DNA from 2 places in the Delftia sp. genome. Region 1 is predicted to be linked to the other one. Evidence: predicted binding sites of a transcription regulator. Region 1 holds the regulator's gene; the other holds the start of a gene.
What was found. Region 1 encodes NrdR, which represses ribonucleotide reductase genes. Its sites were predicted from a motif close to CACNANATNTNGTG; they were not measured.
Positions count from the first base shown of each region.

Region 1 (7,641 bases):
CAGCCTCAGACCCCAGGGCCTGGGCTTGTCCTTGGCGGGGTCCGGCGTCGCAGGTGCCGAGGTTGCGGGTGGCAGCCATTGCTCATACATCCACCGGCCCTGGGCGTCGCGCGACACGCCCAGCTGCGGCTTTTGCAGCGCCAGGCGCCCCACGGAAACCTGCTGGCTGGCCAGATTGACCTGTACCTGCTCCAGCTGCAGGCGCGCGATGTCGACCGGCGCGGCCTTGTCCTTGAGGCTCAACTGCTCCACGCCCAGCTCGGCCACCTGCACCACCATGGCGGAGCCGCTCCAGCCCAGGCCGGCGTCGGTGCTCAGCAGGCCGGTCAGCTCCGGCTTGAGATGGGCAGACAGATACGGCGCTGCCAGTTGCAGAGGCAACTGGCGCGCGGAGACGGCCAGTTGCCCCTGCCTGTCGGTCATGGCGCCGCTCAGCCTCAGTTCGGCGGGTTTTGCGCCCTCTCCTGCCACTGCAGACTGCACCTGCATGCCGGCATCAAATTGCAAAGGCTGCTCCAGCGGCCAGCGGACATCGCGCACTTCCAATGACAGCTGGCGCGCCTGAAGCGCCGCACCCGACTGGCCTGCGCCGGGCGACGCATCGCGCCAATGCACCGTGGCATCGGCAATGGCCAGCCTGTCCAGGCTCACCCTCCAGGGCTGGGGCGCATCGGAGGCAGGCTTTTCCACTGCCGGCCTGGAATCGGAGGCAGAGCGACTGCCCATCGCCATCCAGTTGATGCGGCCTTGCGCATCACGGGCCGCGAAAATCTCTGGAGCGCTCCACTGCACGGACTCCAGCTCCACCACCGACTGCAGGGGCTGCACGTTCTTGAGCACGGCCGCCAGGCGCTCGAAACGCAGCAGGGGCGCCTCATCGCGGTCAAGCAACTCGGCACCGGACAGGCTGACCTCGCCGGTGATCCGCACCACGGCCTGCTCGGCCTGCTCAAAGGAGATGTGCAGATTGGTATCCAGCACGCCGGAGCGCGGTTTGACGGGAGCATTGGCGGGCACATAGCCCAGGTAAGGCGTCAGGTCCACGCCCTGCCAGCTCAGATCGACGGCCGTCTGGCGCTGGTCGGTGAAAGGCGTGCTCTGGGCACTGGATTCAAAGCGGCTGCCGTTGAGCGCGAAGGACAGGTGCGGCAGCACCTTGATCTCGCGCTTGGACTCCAGATTGCTGATGAACGGCAGCTTCAGCTGCAGCTGATCCAGCATGTGCTCACGCTGCTGGACATCGTCCTGCAATTGCACGCGGCCGTCGCGCAGCGCAATGTTGTACAGCGCAAAGCCCAAGGGCTTGGCCGGCGGCGTATCGCTGGGCTCGGCCAGCCGGGCCAGCACATCATCCACATCGAAGTGCCCCAGGCTCTGCTGCGTGAGGCGCAGCACCGGCGCATCGACCTCGATGGCATCCAGGACAGGCGCCAGCCTGAAGAGGGACTGGATACTGGCATTCACATAGATGCGGTCGACCTGCAGCTGTGGCGACGACGGCGCGGGTTCTGCCTGCCCTGCGCCCGCCGGCTGGCTTTTGGCAATGCGCAGATCACGCAGGGTCAGCTCCAGCGACCAGGGCCGGAACTCCACTGCCCCCACATGGACCTGGCGACCCAGCTTGGCCGATGCCTGCTTTTCCAGCTGGCTTTTGGCGACAACGGGCACCAGCGCCCACAGCAGCAGCCACAGCAAAAGAAACGCTGCAAAGGCGATGGCCAGCCTGCGCAGCCAGCGGTGCTTGAAGAGAAGTTGCATGGGGCTCTAATAACTAGTACGGCGCCATCCTGGACAGAGGACGCAGCGGTGGCTGCATTGCATCAGAAATTGGGCTGGCAGCAAGACCTCAACCCGCATCACCGCACATTTCTTGACGTTGCAGTCACCCTGGAACGACAAAGCCCGGAAGCCTTGAACCGGCTTCCGGGCTTTACGGCAGGCACAAGTCCTGGCCGTTTTCCGCAGTCAAGGAGAGGATGGTCCTTGCTGCTCGGAAGCAAGAGATTGCTTCCAGGAAGGCCGCGGAAGAAGACTTGAACGACTGTGCCCGAACCATCGAACACCACTTTTACCCGTCTTCCACCTTGGCGAGACGACTGCAGGAGCAGTCGGCTCCAATATAGAAGGACGCAGGCCAGGCCTGCCAGTGCTTTTGCATTTCATTGCAATTTCATGAAGCCCTGTACAACCGCCGCAAGCGCCCCACATCGGTAGCACGCAACCTGCTCTCAAACACTCAGAAACTGTGTTTGCATCCATGGTTTGTTATTATTCATCGATCTAACAAACGCACTTCATAGTGTTGACCGTGTATTTGGTGAACTCCTAGAATCCGCCAGCGCTCGAATAGAGCGTTTTTTGTTTCTGCTGCCTCACGACTGAGCAGATCCCGCAGGCCTACAACGCAACGGTGCACCAAGCGCCAGCCTCCCGGATCCGCAGCACCCAATCCAGGGTGTCAGCCTCACCGGCCTTCGCTTCGGCGAAGGCCGTTTCGGGTTGGTGCCCCTAGAAAGGAAAAAGCTATGCCAGCGTCAGGAAAATTTTTCGCCGCCGCGCGAACGTTCGCCATCGATGTGGCCAACGGTTTTCTTGCCATCATCCACAACAGCTTCGCCCTTCTGGGCCTGGCTGTGGCCTTCCTGGCCATTACCTTGTTCGCCCGTCCCGACCTGCGCGATGCCGGAGAGAGCCAGCTGCGCTCCTGGCTGACCGCTCGCCAGATGGCCGAGCTGGGTGCGCCCGTCGAACTCGCGGCCAGCGACCGCGCGACGGCGACCAACCCGAAGAACCTGCCCAAGGATCAGGCGGCCGTGGCCTTCTGGCTCAGCAAGAAGTACCGCGTGGCGCCCGAGCCCATCGCGGCACTGGTCAGCGAAGCCTACGACCTGGGCAAGGTCAACCGCCTGGACCCGACGCTGATCCTGGCCATCATGGCCATCGAATCCAGCTTCAATCCGTTCGCGCAAAGCGCTGTCGGCGCGCAAGGCCTGATGCAGGTGATGACCACGGTGCATACCGACAAGTACGAGAACTTCGGCGGCCAGAACGCCGCGTTCGACCCCGTCAGCAATCTGCGCGTGGGCGTGCGCGTGCTCAAGGAGTGCATTGAGCGCGCCGGCTCCATCGAAGGTGGCCTGCGCTACTACGTGGGCGCGGCCAACCTGCCCACCGACGGCGGCTATGCCGCCAAGGTGCTGGCCGAGCACCAGCGCCTGCGCATGGCCGCCGGCCTGCGTGCCGTGCCGCTGATGACCGCCAAGATCGAGCAGCCCAAGCAGGCCGTCCAGATCGCAGCCACCAAGCCGGCCACATCCACGGCCGAGGCAGCCGGACCTGCGGCCTCGGCTGCGTCCGCTGGCACCCCGGCAGTGCCGGTCAGCTCGAGCAGCATGTCCGCGCGCACCGAACAGGTGGCCCTGCAGACACAGGAGCCGGCGCTGTAACCGGAACCACCGACATGGCGCACGAAGCTGGCTAAGGCCAGCTTTTTTCATGCCTGCCTGCACCCGCTGATCTGCCAGGCAGGCGGCTTCGCCAACGCCCCTCGCCTGTCTTCGGCTCCATCAGCTCAGCTACACTAGCGGGGTACGCAACTGGCGATAGGCGCAGCCGCTTCACGCACCGCTGCCGCTGACGTGGAAACCAGCAGAAGGCCTGAAAAGAACCACCTTCTGTGAACCACCGGGGAGCGTACCGCCCAGCCTCCATGCGCACGCGGGATCTGGAGTGTTCCGCCGTTCGCCTGGGCAGCCCTTGGCCTCAAGGGAATTTCAAGTTCACAGGACTGCCATGTTTCAACGCACCAATACCGTCGAGAAGGTCGACGCCGAAGTCTTTGCCGCCATCCAGGCCGAGAACCTGCGTCAACAAGAACATATCGAGCTGATCGCCAGCGAGAACTACTGCTCGCCCGCCGTGATGGAAGCCCAGGGCTCCCAGCTCACCAACAAGTACGCAGAAGGCTATCCAGGCAAGCGCTACTATGGCGGCTGCGAAAACGTCGATGTGGTCGAGCAGCTCGCCATCGACCGCGTCAAGAAGCTGTTCGGCGCCGAGGCAGCCAACGTTCAGCCCAACTCCGGCTCCCAGGCCAACCAGGCCGTGCTGATGGCCTTTGCCAAGCCCGGCGACACCATCATGGGCATGAGCCTGGCCGAAGGCGGCCACCTGACGCACGGCATGCCGCTGAACATGTCGGGCAAGTGGTTCAACGTGGTCTCCTACGGCCTGAACGCCGAAGAAGCCATCGACTACGACAAGATGGAAGCGCTGGCGCGCGAGCACAAGCCCCGCATCATCGTGGCCGGCGCATCGGCCTACGCCCTGGCCATCGACTTCGAGCGCTTCGCCAAGATCGCAAAGGAAGTCGGCGCCATCTTCTGGGTGGACATGGCCCACTACGCCGGCCTGATCGCCGCGGGCGTGTACCCCAACCCCGTGCCCCACGCCGACGTGGTCACCACCACCACGCACAAGAGCCTGCGCGGCCCGCGCGGCGGCGTGATCCTGATGAAGGCCGAGCATGAGAAGGCCATCAACAGCGCCATCTTCCCCGGCCTGCAAGGCGGCCCGCTGATGCACGTCATCGCCGGCAAGGCCGTGGCCTTCAAGGAAGCACTGTCTCCCGAGTTCAAGGCCTACCAGGAGCAGGTCGTGAAGAATGCCAAGGTCGTCGCCGAAACGCTGACGGCCCGCGGCCTGCGCATCGTCTCCGGCCGCACGGAAAGCCACGTCATGCTGGTGGACCTGCGCGCCAAGGGCATCACCGGCAAGGCGGCAGAAGCCGCACTGGGTGCCGCCCACATGACGATCAACAAGAACTCCATCCCCAACGACCCCGAAAAGCCGATGGTCACCAGCGGCATCCGCGTGGGCACGCCCGCCATGACCACGCGCGGCTTCAAGGAAGAGGAAGCCCGCCTGACGGCCAACCTGCTGGCCGACGTGCTGGAGAACCCCAGCGACGAAGCCAACCTGGCCCGCGTGCGCGCCCAGGTGGCCGAGCTGACGGCCCGCTTCCCGGTCTACGGCGCCTGATTTGAGCGCATAGAGGCCTGCCATGAAGTGCCCGTTCTGCAGCCACCCGGACACCCAGGTCGTGGAGACCCGTGAGGCCGAGGATGGGGGCTTCATCCGCCGCCGCCGCCAATGCGGCGGCTGCGACAAGCGCTTCACCACCTATGAGCGGCCCGAGGTCAGCTTCCCCGCCATCGTCAAGAAGGACGGGCGGCGCATCGAGTACGAGCGCGCCAAGCTGCTGGGTTCGTTCAAGATTGCGCTGCGCAAGCGTCCCGTGAGCACGGAGCAGATCGATGCCGCCATCGAGCGCATCGAGGAACGGCTGCGCAACCTGGGCGAGCGCGAAGTGCTCTCCAGCCGCCTGGGCGAGATGGTGATGCGCGAGCTCAAGCTGCTCGACAAGGTCGGCTACATCCGCTACGCCAGCGTCTACCGCAGCTTCGAGGACGTGGACGACTTCAAGAACGTCATGGATGAAGTCCGCAATCCTGGCTGATCAGGCCGGCAGGATACAAGAAAGCCGCCCTTGGGCGGCTTTCTCTTTGGCGACCTGGCAGCGCTTTCAGGGCGCCGCGGCAGGAATCGGCGCCAGGCCTGAATCGACGTCGCCGCACTGGGCGCGGTGGCGCAGGGCGTGGTCCATCACCACCAGGGCCAGCAACGCTTCGGCGATGGGCGCGGCGCGGATGCCCACGCAGGGGTCATGGCGGCCCTTGGTGATGACTTCGGTGCTCTGGCCCTGGGTGTCGATGGACTCGCGCGGCGTGATGATGGAGCTGGTGGGCTTGATGGCGATGCGCACCTCCAGATCCTGGCCCGTGCTGATGCCGCCCACGATGCCACCGGCGTTGTTGCTGCGAAAGCCTTCGGGGCTCAGCGAGTCGCCGTGCGTGGTGCCGCGCTGGACCACGCTGTCGAAGCCCGCGCCGATCTCCACGGCCTTGACGGCGTTCAGGCCCATCATGGCGTAGGCGACGTCGGCATCGAGGCGGTCATACAGCGGCTGGCCCAGGCCCACCGGCATGCCACTGGCCTGCACGCGCAGCGCGGCGCCGCAGGAGTCGCCCGACTTGCGCAGCGCATCCATGTATTCCTCGTAGCGGGACACATCGGCCACCGGCGCAAAGAAGGGATTGTTGCGCACATGCTCCCAGCTCTCGAAGGGCAGCGACAGCTCGCCCACCTGGGTCATGCAGGCGCGGAACTCGGTGCCGAATTTTTCCTTGAGCCACTTCTTGGCCACGGCGCCGGCCGCCACCGTGGGCGCCGTCAGCCGTGCGGAGGAGCGGCCGCCGCCGCGCGGATCACGGATGCCGTACTTCTGGAAGTAGGCGTAGTCGGCATGGCCGGGACGAAAGCTTTGCGCAATGTTGGAGTAGTCCTTGCTGCGCTGGTCGGTATTGCGGATCAGCAAAGCGATCGGCGTGCCCGTGGTACGGCCTTCGTAGACACCCGAGAGGATTTCCACCGCGTCCGGCTCGTTGCGCTGCGTCACGAACTTGCTGGTGCCGGGGCGGCGGCGGTCCAGGTCGTGCTGGATGTCCGCCTCGCTCAGTGCCATGCCCGGCGGGCAACCGTCGATGACGCAGCCGATGGCCGGGCCATGCGATTCGCCGAAGTTGGTGACAGTGAATAGGGTTCCGAAGGTGTTGCCGCTCATAGGCCGATGATTATGCCCGGGTCGCCCCCAGGCGCCGCTCCCGCTGCAGCGGTGCATTGCGCAGGCTGCCATCTCCTGCAAAGAAACAATAAAACTATCAAATTACAAATATTGATAGCTAGAATTACAGAACATTGTTCTTCAACCGCCTGCGGACCATCCCTCAGGCACCAGCCGCAACTTGCGGGAGATTCGTGAAATGCAGACCTCTTCCGGCTCAACGCAACGCCAGGATCGCAGCGATCCTGCGAGCAGCACTCCACCGCCCTCACCCATCCTTCAACAGGATGCCGGTGACCAGAATCTTCACCCCACCCTGATGACCATGCTGCTGGTCTCAGCCAGGCCCGATGATTTCAGAACCCGCAACCGGCTTGCCCAGGCCAAGCAGTACATGCGGGCCCGGCTGGATGACCCCGAGCTCAAGCCGCTGCAGGTGGCCCAGGGCCTGGGCATGTCGCTGCGCAGCCTGGCGCGCCTGTTCGCCACCGAGGGACTGACTCCCAGCCGCTGGCTCTGGAACGAGCGCCTGGCCCAGGCCCACCTGCTGCTGCAGGCCGACAATGCGCGGCGCGTGACCGATGTGGCGATGGCCTGCGGCTTCACCAGCTTCTCGCACTTCAGCCGCGTCTTCAGGCAGACCTATGCCGTGCCGCCCAGCGCCTTGCTCAAGCCCCGGCGCAGCAGCGTGCATTGAACGGGCTTGCGCCCGGCCGTAAAAAAACCAAGGCCTGCGCCGCGTTCTGCGGTCGCAGGCCTTGCTGCATGGGCAGGGGCGGTCTTGCCGCGACCGGATGATCAGTCCGCGCCCTGGCGCTCGCCTTCGGGCCAGTCGCGGATATAGGCCTTGAGCATGCGGTTCTCGAAGTTCTGGCTGTCCACCACGGCCTTGGCCACGTCGTACAGGCTGATCACGCCCATCAGCATGCGCTTGTCCATCACCGGCATGTAGCGCGCAT
Region 1 is NZ_JCABYI010000008.1:5,269-12,909, forward strand. Features, by position in the region: gene AC5I49_RS05610 (DUF748 domain-containing protein) at 1-1,758, opposite strand, end outside; gene AC5I49_RS05615 (lytic transglycosylase domain-containing protein) at 2,526-3,446, shown strand; ZMP/ZTP riboswitch at 3,583-3,758, shown strand; gene glyA (serine hydroxymethyltransferase) at 3,793-5,040, shown strand; gene nrdR (transcriptional regulator NrdR) at 5,063-5,518, shown strand; gene aroC (chorismate synthase) at 5,585-6,682, opposite strand; gene AC5I49_RS05635 (helix-turn-helix domain-containing protein) at 7,002-7,379, shown strand; gene AC5I49_RS05640 (CBS domain-containing protein) at 7,481-7,641, opposite strand, start outside.

Region 2 (7,641 bases), on a different contig from region 1:
GCAGGCGCGGCAGCCTTCTTTGCAGCAGGAGCAGCAGCCTTCTTGGCGGGAGCAGCGGCCTTCTTGGCAGCAGGCGCAGCAGCCTTCTTGGCGGGAGCAGCGGCCTTCTTGGCAGCAGGAGCAGCAGCCTTCTTGGCGGGAGCAGCGGCCTTCTTTGCAGCAGGAGCAGCAGCCTTCTTGGCGGGAGCAGCGGCCTTCTTTGCAGCAGGCGCAGCAGCCTTCTTGGCAGGAGCGGCGGCCTTCTTGGCAGCAGGAGCAGCAGCCTTCTTGGCGGGAGCAGCGGCCTTCTTTGCAGCAGGAGCAGCAGCCTTCTTGGCGGGAGCAGCGGCCTTCTTTGCAGCAGGCGCAGCAGCCTTCTTGGCAGGAGCGGCGGCCTTCTTGGCAGCAGGAGCTGCAGCCTTCTTGGCGGGAGCAGCGGCCTTCTTCGCAGCAGGCGCAGCAGCCTTCTTGGCAGCAGGAGCAGCAGCCTTCTTGGCGGGAGCGGCAGCCTTCTTTGCAGCAGGAGCCGCAGCCTTCTTGGCGGGCGCTGCCTTGGCAGTGGCCGTGGCTTTCTTCACGGCTTCAGCCTTGGGGGCGGCCGCCTTTTTGGCGGTGGTCTTCTTGTCGGTGGGGGCCTTGGTAGAGGCCGTCTTCTTCGCAGTTGCCATCATCTTCTCCTTCGTTGATTTGCACAAAACACTTCGGGGTACGGGGCTCCGAAGCGATTCAATGCGATGTGGAGTGACGCATCGCAATGAACACGGAGACGCCCCACGCCGCAACACCATCGGTATTGCAAAAGCGTGAAGCGCGTCATGGTTCGCATTGTGCCTGCAGAGAAGCGATTAATCCCAGGAAAGTGCGCCTCCGGTTTGATACTCGATGACGCGTGTCTCAAAGAAGTTACGTTCCTTCTTCAAATCGATCATCTCGCTCATCCAGGGGAACGGGTTTTCCTCGTTGGGGAACAGGGCCTCCAGGCCGATCTGCGTGGCGCGGCGGTTGGCGATGTAGCGCAGGTAGCCCTTGAACATCGATGCGTTCATGCCCAGCACGCCGCGCGGCATGGTGTCCTCTGCGTAGCGGTATTCCAGCTCGACGGCCTTGACGAAAAGCGCCGTGATTTCTTCCTTGAATTCGGGTGTCCACAGCTGCGGATTTTCGAGCTTGAGCTGGTTGATCAGGTCGATGCCGAAGTTGCAGTGCATGGACTCGTCGCGCAGGATGTACTGGTACTGCTCGGCAGCGCCGGTCATCTTGTTCTGACGGCCCAGGGCCAGGATCTGCGTGAAGCCCACGTAGAAGAACAGGCCCTCCATCAGGCAGGCGAAAACGATGAGCGACTTCAGCAGCGTCTGGTCGGTCTCGAAGGTGCCGGTCTTGAAGCTGGGGTCCATGATCGCCTCGATGAAGGGGATCAGGAATTCGTCCTTGTCGCGGATGGAGGGAACCTCGAGATAGGCGTTGAAGATCTCGCCTTCATCCAGGCCCAGCGACTCCACGATGTACTGGTAGGCGTGGGTGTGGATGGCTTCCTCGAAGGCCTGGCGCAGCAGGAACTGGCGGCACTCGGGTGCGGTGATGTGGCGGTAGGTGCCCAGCACGATGTTGTTGGCAGCCAGCGAGTCGGCCGTCACGAAGAAGCCCAGGTTGCGCTTGACGATGCGGCGCTCGTCCTCGGTCAGGCCGTTGGGGTCCTTCCACAGGGCGATGTCGCGGTTCATGTTCACTTCCTGCGGCATCCAGTGGTTGGCGCAGGTGGCCAGGTACTTTTCCCAGGCCCACTTGTACTTGAAGGGCACCAGCTGGTTGACGTCGGTCTTGGCGTTGATGATTCGCTTGTCGGCGGCGTTGACGCGCTGGTGTGTGCCGGTGGCGGGGGCAGCTCCTGCGCCGGTCGGCGTGTTCGAGAGGGTGGCGTCGTCGTCAAAGGTCAGCATTGCAATTTTCTCCGGCATGCCCTGAGGCATATGTTCAGTTCATTCGGTGCGAAAGAGGCCTCTCTTTCTGCTCCGGTCAATGTAGGACCATGGGTGGCCTGGCATGTTGAGCAGGCCCAAGGTCCATGGCGAAGATCCTGCGCATGGCGCTGGCTGGCGGGCAGGGCGCGGGGCCTGCGCCGTGGCGAGGCCCCGCGCTGCGCGGCTTACTGGCAGGCTTCGCAGCCGGGATCGTCGATGGCGCAGAACTTGATGTCCGTCGCCGGGGCCTGGGCGCGTGCGGCGGCTGCCGCGGCTTCCAGGGCGCTGGAGGTGCTCACGGCAGCGGGCTGGGCGGCAGCCGTGGGCACTGCGTTGAGCACGCGGCTTTGCACCGTGGACTTCTCGATGTTGGTGGCGCTGGTGGTGCGCAGGTAGTAGGTGGTCTTCAGGCCACGCAGCCAGGCCAGCTTGTAGGTGTCGTCCAGCTTCTTGCCCGAGGCGCCGGCCATGTAGATGTTCAGGCTCTGGGCCTGGTCGATCCACTTCTGGCGGCGTGCAGCGGCCTCGACCAGCCAGGTGGGCTCGACCTCGAAGGCGGTGGCGTACAGGTTCTTGACGTCCTGGGGCACGCGGTCGATGGGGCGCAGCGAGCCGTCGAAATGCTTGAGATCCATGACCATCACGTCGTCCCACAGGCCCAGGCGCTTCAGGTCGCGCACCAGGTACTGGTTGATGACGGTGAACTCGCCGGACAGGTTGGACTTGACCGACAGGTTGCCGAACGAAGGCTCGATGGAGGCATCGACGCCGACGATGTTGGAGATGGTCGCCGTGGGCGCGATGGCCACGCAGTTGGAGTTGCGCATGCCGTGCTGGCCGATCTTGGCGCGCAGCGCATCCCAGTCCAGGCGCGAGGAACGGTCCACTTCCACGTAGCCGCCGCGGGCCTTCTCCAGCAGGTTCAGCGTGTCCAGCGGCAGGATGCCCTGGTCCCACAGCGAGCCCTTGTAGCTGGAGTACTGGCCGCGTTCCCTGGCCAGTTCGGTGGAGGCCCAGTAGGCGTAGTAGCAGATGGCTTCCATCGACTGGTCGGCGAACTCGACGGCCGCGTCGCTGGCGTAGGCGATGCGCATTTCATAGAGCGCATCCTGGAAGCCCATCAGGCCCAGGCCCACGGGGCGATGGCGCAGGTTGGAGTCCTTGGCCTTCTGCACGGCGTAGTAGTTGATGTCGATCACGTTGTCCAGCATGCGCATGGCCGTGGTGATGGTCTTGCGCAGCTTGCCGTGGTCGATGGCGCCGTTGGTGATGTGGCGCGCCAGGTTGACCGAGCCCAGGTTGCAGACGGCGGTCTCGGTGTCGCTGGTGTTCAGCGTGATCTCGGTGCACAGGTTGGACGAGTGCACCACGCCGGCGTGCTGCTGGGGCGAGCGCACGTTGCAGGGGTCCTTGAAGGTGACCCAGGGGTGGCCGGTCTCGAACAGCATGGACAGCATCTTGCGCCACAGGTCCACGGCCGGGATGCGCTTGAACAGCTTGAGCTCGCCGGTGTCGGCCTTGGTTTCGTAGGCCGTGTAGGCGCGCTCGAAGGCTGCGCCGAAGAGGTCGTGCAGGTCGCCGACATCGGAGGGCGAGAACAGGGTCCACTGGCCCTTTTCCATGACGCGCTTCATGAACAGGTCGGGAATCCAGTTCGCCGTGTTCATGTCGTGCGTGCGGCGGCGGTCGTCGCCCGTGTTCTTGCGCAGCTCGAGGAATTCCTCGATGTCCAGGTGCCAGGTCTCCAGGTACGTGCAGACGGCGCCCTTGCGCTTGCCGCCCTGGTTCACGGCCACGGCCGTGTCGTTGACCACCTTGAGGAAGGGCACCACGCCCTGCGACTCGCCGTTCGTGCCTTTGATGCGCGAACCCAGGGCGCGCACGCGCGTCCAGTCGTTGCCCAGGCCGCCGGCGAACTTGGACAGCAGGGCGTTTTCCTTGATCGACTCATAGATGCCGTCCAGATCGTCGGGCACCGTGGTCAGGTAGCACGAAGACAGCTGCGAGCGCAGCGTGCCGCTGTTGAACAGCGTGGGCGTGCTGCTCATGAAGTCGAAGGAAGACAGCAGTTCGTAGAACTCGATGGCGCGCGCGTTGCGGTCCTCTTCCTGCAGCGCCAGGCCCATGGCCACGCGCATGAAGAAGGACTGGGGCAGCTCGATGCGCGTCTTGCGCACGTGCAGGAAGTAGCGGTCGTACAGGGTCTGCAGGCCCAGGTAGTCGAACTGCTGGTCGCGTTCGGCCTTGAGGGCGGCAGCCAGGCGGGGCAGGTCGTAGTTCAGCAGCTCGGGGTTGAGCAGCTCGTTGTCCACGCCCTTCTGGATGAAGCCGGGGAAGTAGGCGGCGTAGGCCGACTGGATGTCGGCAGGCTGCACGTCATGGCCCATGACCTCGCGCACGATGGTGTGCAGCAGCAGGCGGGCGGTGACGTAGGTGTAGTCGGGGTCCTTTTCGATCAGCGTGCGCGCGGCCAGGATGGAGGCCTTGAAGACTTCTTCGATCGGCACGCCGTCGTACAGGTTGCGCAGCGTCTCGGCAACGATGGGCGCGGCCTGGATGTCGGCATTGAGGTTGCGGCAGGAGGCCTCGATCAGGGCCAGCAGGCGGGCCTGGTCCAGAGGAACGCGCTGGCCGTTGTCGGTCACATGCAGCACGGGGGCGGGCGCGGCCGCAGCGGCGGCAGCGGCCTCGGCGGCCTTCTTCTGCTCGGCACGCTCCTGGTTGCGGCGGTCGCGGTACAGCACGTAGGCGCGCGCCACGTCGTGGTGGCCGCCGCGCATCAGGCCCAGCTCGACCTGGTCCTGCACGTCTTCAATATGGAAGGTGCCGCCGCCCGGACGCGAGCGCAGCAGGGCGCGCACCACGGCCTGGGTGAGCTCGTCCACGGTCTCGCGCACGCTGGCGGAGGCAGCGCCCTGGGCGCCGCGCACGGCCAGGAAGGCCTTGGTCAGCGCGACGGCGATCTTTTGCGGGGTGAAGGGCACCACGTCGCCGCTGCGGCGGATGATCTGGTAGCCGTCCTGCACGGACAGGTGATGGGCGGAGGAAGGATTGGCAGCATCACCGTGCGCAGCGGGAGCCAAAGAATTCAGTGCTTCTTGCATGAGTTTCCTCAACGGGTGTTTGTGGATAGAACGGACGCGGACCTGCACTGGGGGCAGGCTTGCTGGGAGATGGAATCGATGGCCGGATGTGCACACCGTTTTCACAGGGTGTGCACAGCTTGTGAACACTAGATATGGTGTCCGGCGTGCTCTCAGGCACTACCTGTAGTGTATCGCCGTCTCATGTACACGGGGTACTCACGGCCGGAAAACCGCTGTTTGCGCTGCGCCAAAACAGTGCCCAGCATGCAAGCCCATAGCAGCAGATCACCGCTGCGCGGTGGCTGGCGGGCGATGGCCTGTCGCAAGCCGCTACAGCCTTGCCGCTGCGCCGGTCGGACCGCCGAAAGCCCCATGAACAGTGGGGCTGCGACACATGCGTGAATTTGTAAAAAAAGATCAGGCCGGCCCGGCGTGCGCCTGCGCGCCACATGGGTTGCTTTCTGGATTGACAGCGCACTTTTCCTGGGCCTGTGGACAAGCCGGCCTGCGTGCAAGGCCTGGCGCAGTCCGGTAGGAGGGTGTGTGCTTACGTGGAGGGCTGGCCGGCGCGGGGCGGCAGCTGCCAGTTCGCCGTGGCCTGGTGACGGGACAGCAGCCCGCGCAGCCGGGGCCAGTCGAAGCCGGGGCCGGGATCGCGTTTGCGGCCGGGCGCAATGTGCTCATGGCCTGCGAGATGGGCGACGGGGTAGCGTGCGGCGATGGCTTCGCACAGGTTCTCCAGGGCCGCATATTGCGCCGACTCGAACGGCAGTCCCTCCAGGCCCTCCAGCTCTATGCCGATGGAGTCGTCGTTGCAGCGATCCTTGCCGCGCCAGCTGGAGGCGCCCGCATGCCAGGCGCGCGCGTCACAGTCCACAAATTGCCAGACCTCGCCCAGGCGCGTGACGAAGAAATGGGCCGACACCTCCAGGCCGCGTATGCCCTGGTAGTAAGGATGGGCGTCCCAGTCGAGCTGGTTGGTGAACAGTTGCTGGACCGCCCCCGTGCCGTACTCGCCGGGGGGCAGGCTGATGGAGTGCACGACGACCAGATCGACCAGGGCCTGGGCCGGGCGCTCGCCGAAGTTGGGCGAGGGCAGGTGGCGTGCCTGTTGCAGCCAGCCGCCTTGCCAGGTCCAGGCCGGGCCCATGGTCGTGGTGGCTGGTGCCTGCGGATCAGGCTTCGCCATGGCCGCCTCCGTCCGCCTCGGCGCTGGCGTCGCCGGGCAGGGCGATGTTCAGCCGGTCGATGCGGTAGCGGATCTGGCGCAGGCTCAGCCCCAGGCGTGCGGCCGTGGCCGTGCGGTTGAAGCCGTTTTCCTGCAGCGCCTGCACCAGGATGCCGCGCTCGCGCTCGTCCAGCCAGGCCTGCAGGTCGCGGGGCAGCTCCATGTCGGCAGGCTCCGGCGGCGGTGCGGCGCCGTCGTGCGCCTGGGTCTGCGCCGATGCGGGTGGAGCCGGCGGAGTGCCGCAGGGCAGCTGCATCTCGGGGTCTATGCGCAGCGGCCCTTCCTCGCCCAGCGTGATGGCGCGGTGCAGCAGGTTCTCCAGTTCACGCACATTGCCGGGCAGGGGCAGGCGGGCGATCTGCTCCAGGGAACGCTCGTCGATCTCGGGCATGGGCAGGCCCGACTCCTGCGACAGCCGTGCCAGCAATGCACGGCACAGCGCGGGCAGGTCCTCGCGGCGCTCGCGCAGCGGCGGAAGAAGGACTTCGATGACGTTGAGGCGGTAGTACAGGTCCTGGCGAAAACGTCCTGCCTGCACGTCGGCGGCCAGGTCGCGGTGGGTGGCGCTGACGATGCGCACGTCGGCCGCTTCCTCCTGCGCCGAGCCCAGGGGGCGCACGCGGCGTTCCTGGATGGCGCGCAGCAGCTTGGCCTGCATGGGCAGCGGCAGGTCGCCGATTTCGTCGAGGAACAGGGTGCCGCCGCGTGCCGCCTGGAAATAGCCGTCGCGGTCCTGGGTGGCTCCGGTATAGGAGCCCTTGCGGGCGCCGAAGAACTCGGCCTCCAGCAGGTTTTCGGGGATGGCGCCGCAGTTCACGGCCACCATGGGGCCGTGGGCGCGCTGGCTGCAGGCGTGCAGGGCGCGCGCCACCAGCTCCTTGCCCGTGCCCGACTCGCCGTGCACCAGCACCGGCGCCATGCCGCGCGCCACCTTGGCAATGCGCTGCTTGACGGCCTGCATGGCGGGCGACTCCCCAACCATGGCGTCGAGCGCCCCGCCGCCGCTGAGCACGGGGCTTGCGGCCGACGCCGCCGAGGGGCTGCGCGCCGGCATCACGCCGGGGGGCGGCACGCCGCCCACGCCCTGGGCGGCCGAGGCCACGACCAGGCGGAACTGCTTGAGGTCCACGGGCTTGGTCAGATAGTCGAAGGCGCCCGAGCGCAGGGCTTCGACGGCATTTTCGGCCGAGCCGTAGGCGGTCATGACCACGCAGCGTTCTCGCCGCTGCTGGTTGCGCAGGTCCTGCAGCAGCTCCATTCCCATGCCGTCGGGCAGGCGCATGTCGGTGATGACCACGTCGAAGCGCTGGGTCTGCAGCTGTTCGCGCGCCTCGCCCACGCTGGCGGCGGTTTCCACGCGGTAGCCTTCGCGCAGCAGGGTCAGTTC
Region 2 is NZ_JCABYI010000030.1:217,357-224,997, reverse strand. Features, by position in the region: gene AC5I49_RS17655 (hypothetical protein) at 1-647, opposite strand, end outside; gene AC5I49_RS17650 (ribonucleotide-diphosphate reductase subunit beta) at 825-1,919, opposite strand; gene AC5I49_RS17645 (ribonucleoside-diphosphate reductase subunit alpha) at 2,126-5,044, opposite strand; gene ampD (N-acetylmuramoyl-L-alanine amidase) at 5,574-6,215, opposite strand; gene AC5I49_RS17635 (sigma-54-dependent transcriptional regulator) at 6,202-7,641, opposite strand, start outside.
Region 2: the regulator NrdR is predicted to act here: its motif matches at 5,171-5,184, upstream of AC5I49_RS17645 (ribonucleoside-diphosphate reductase subunit alpha).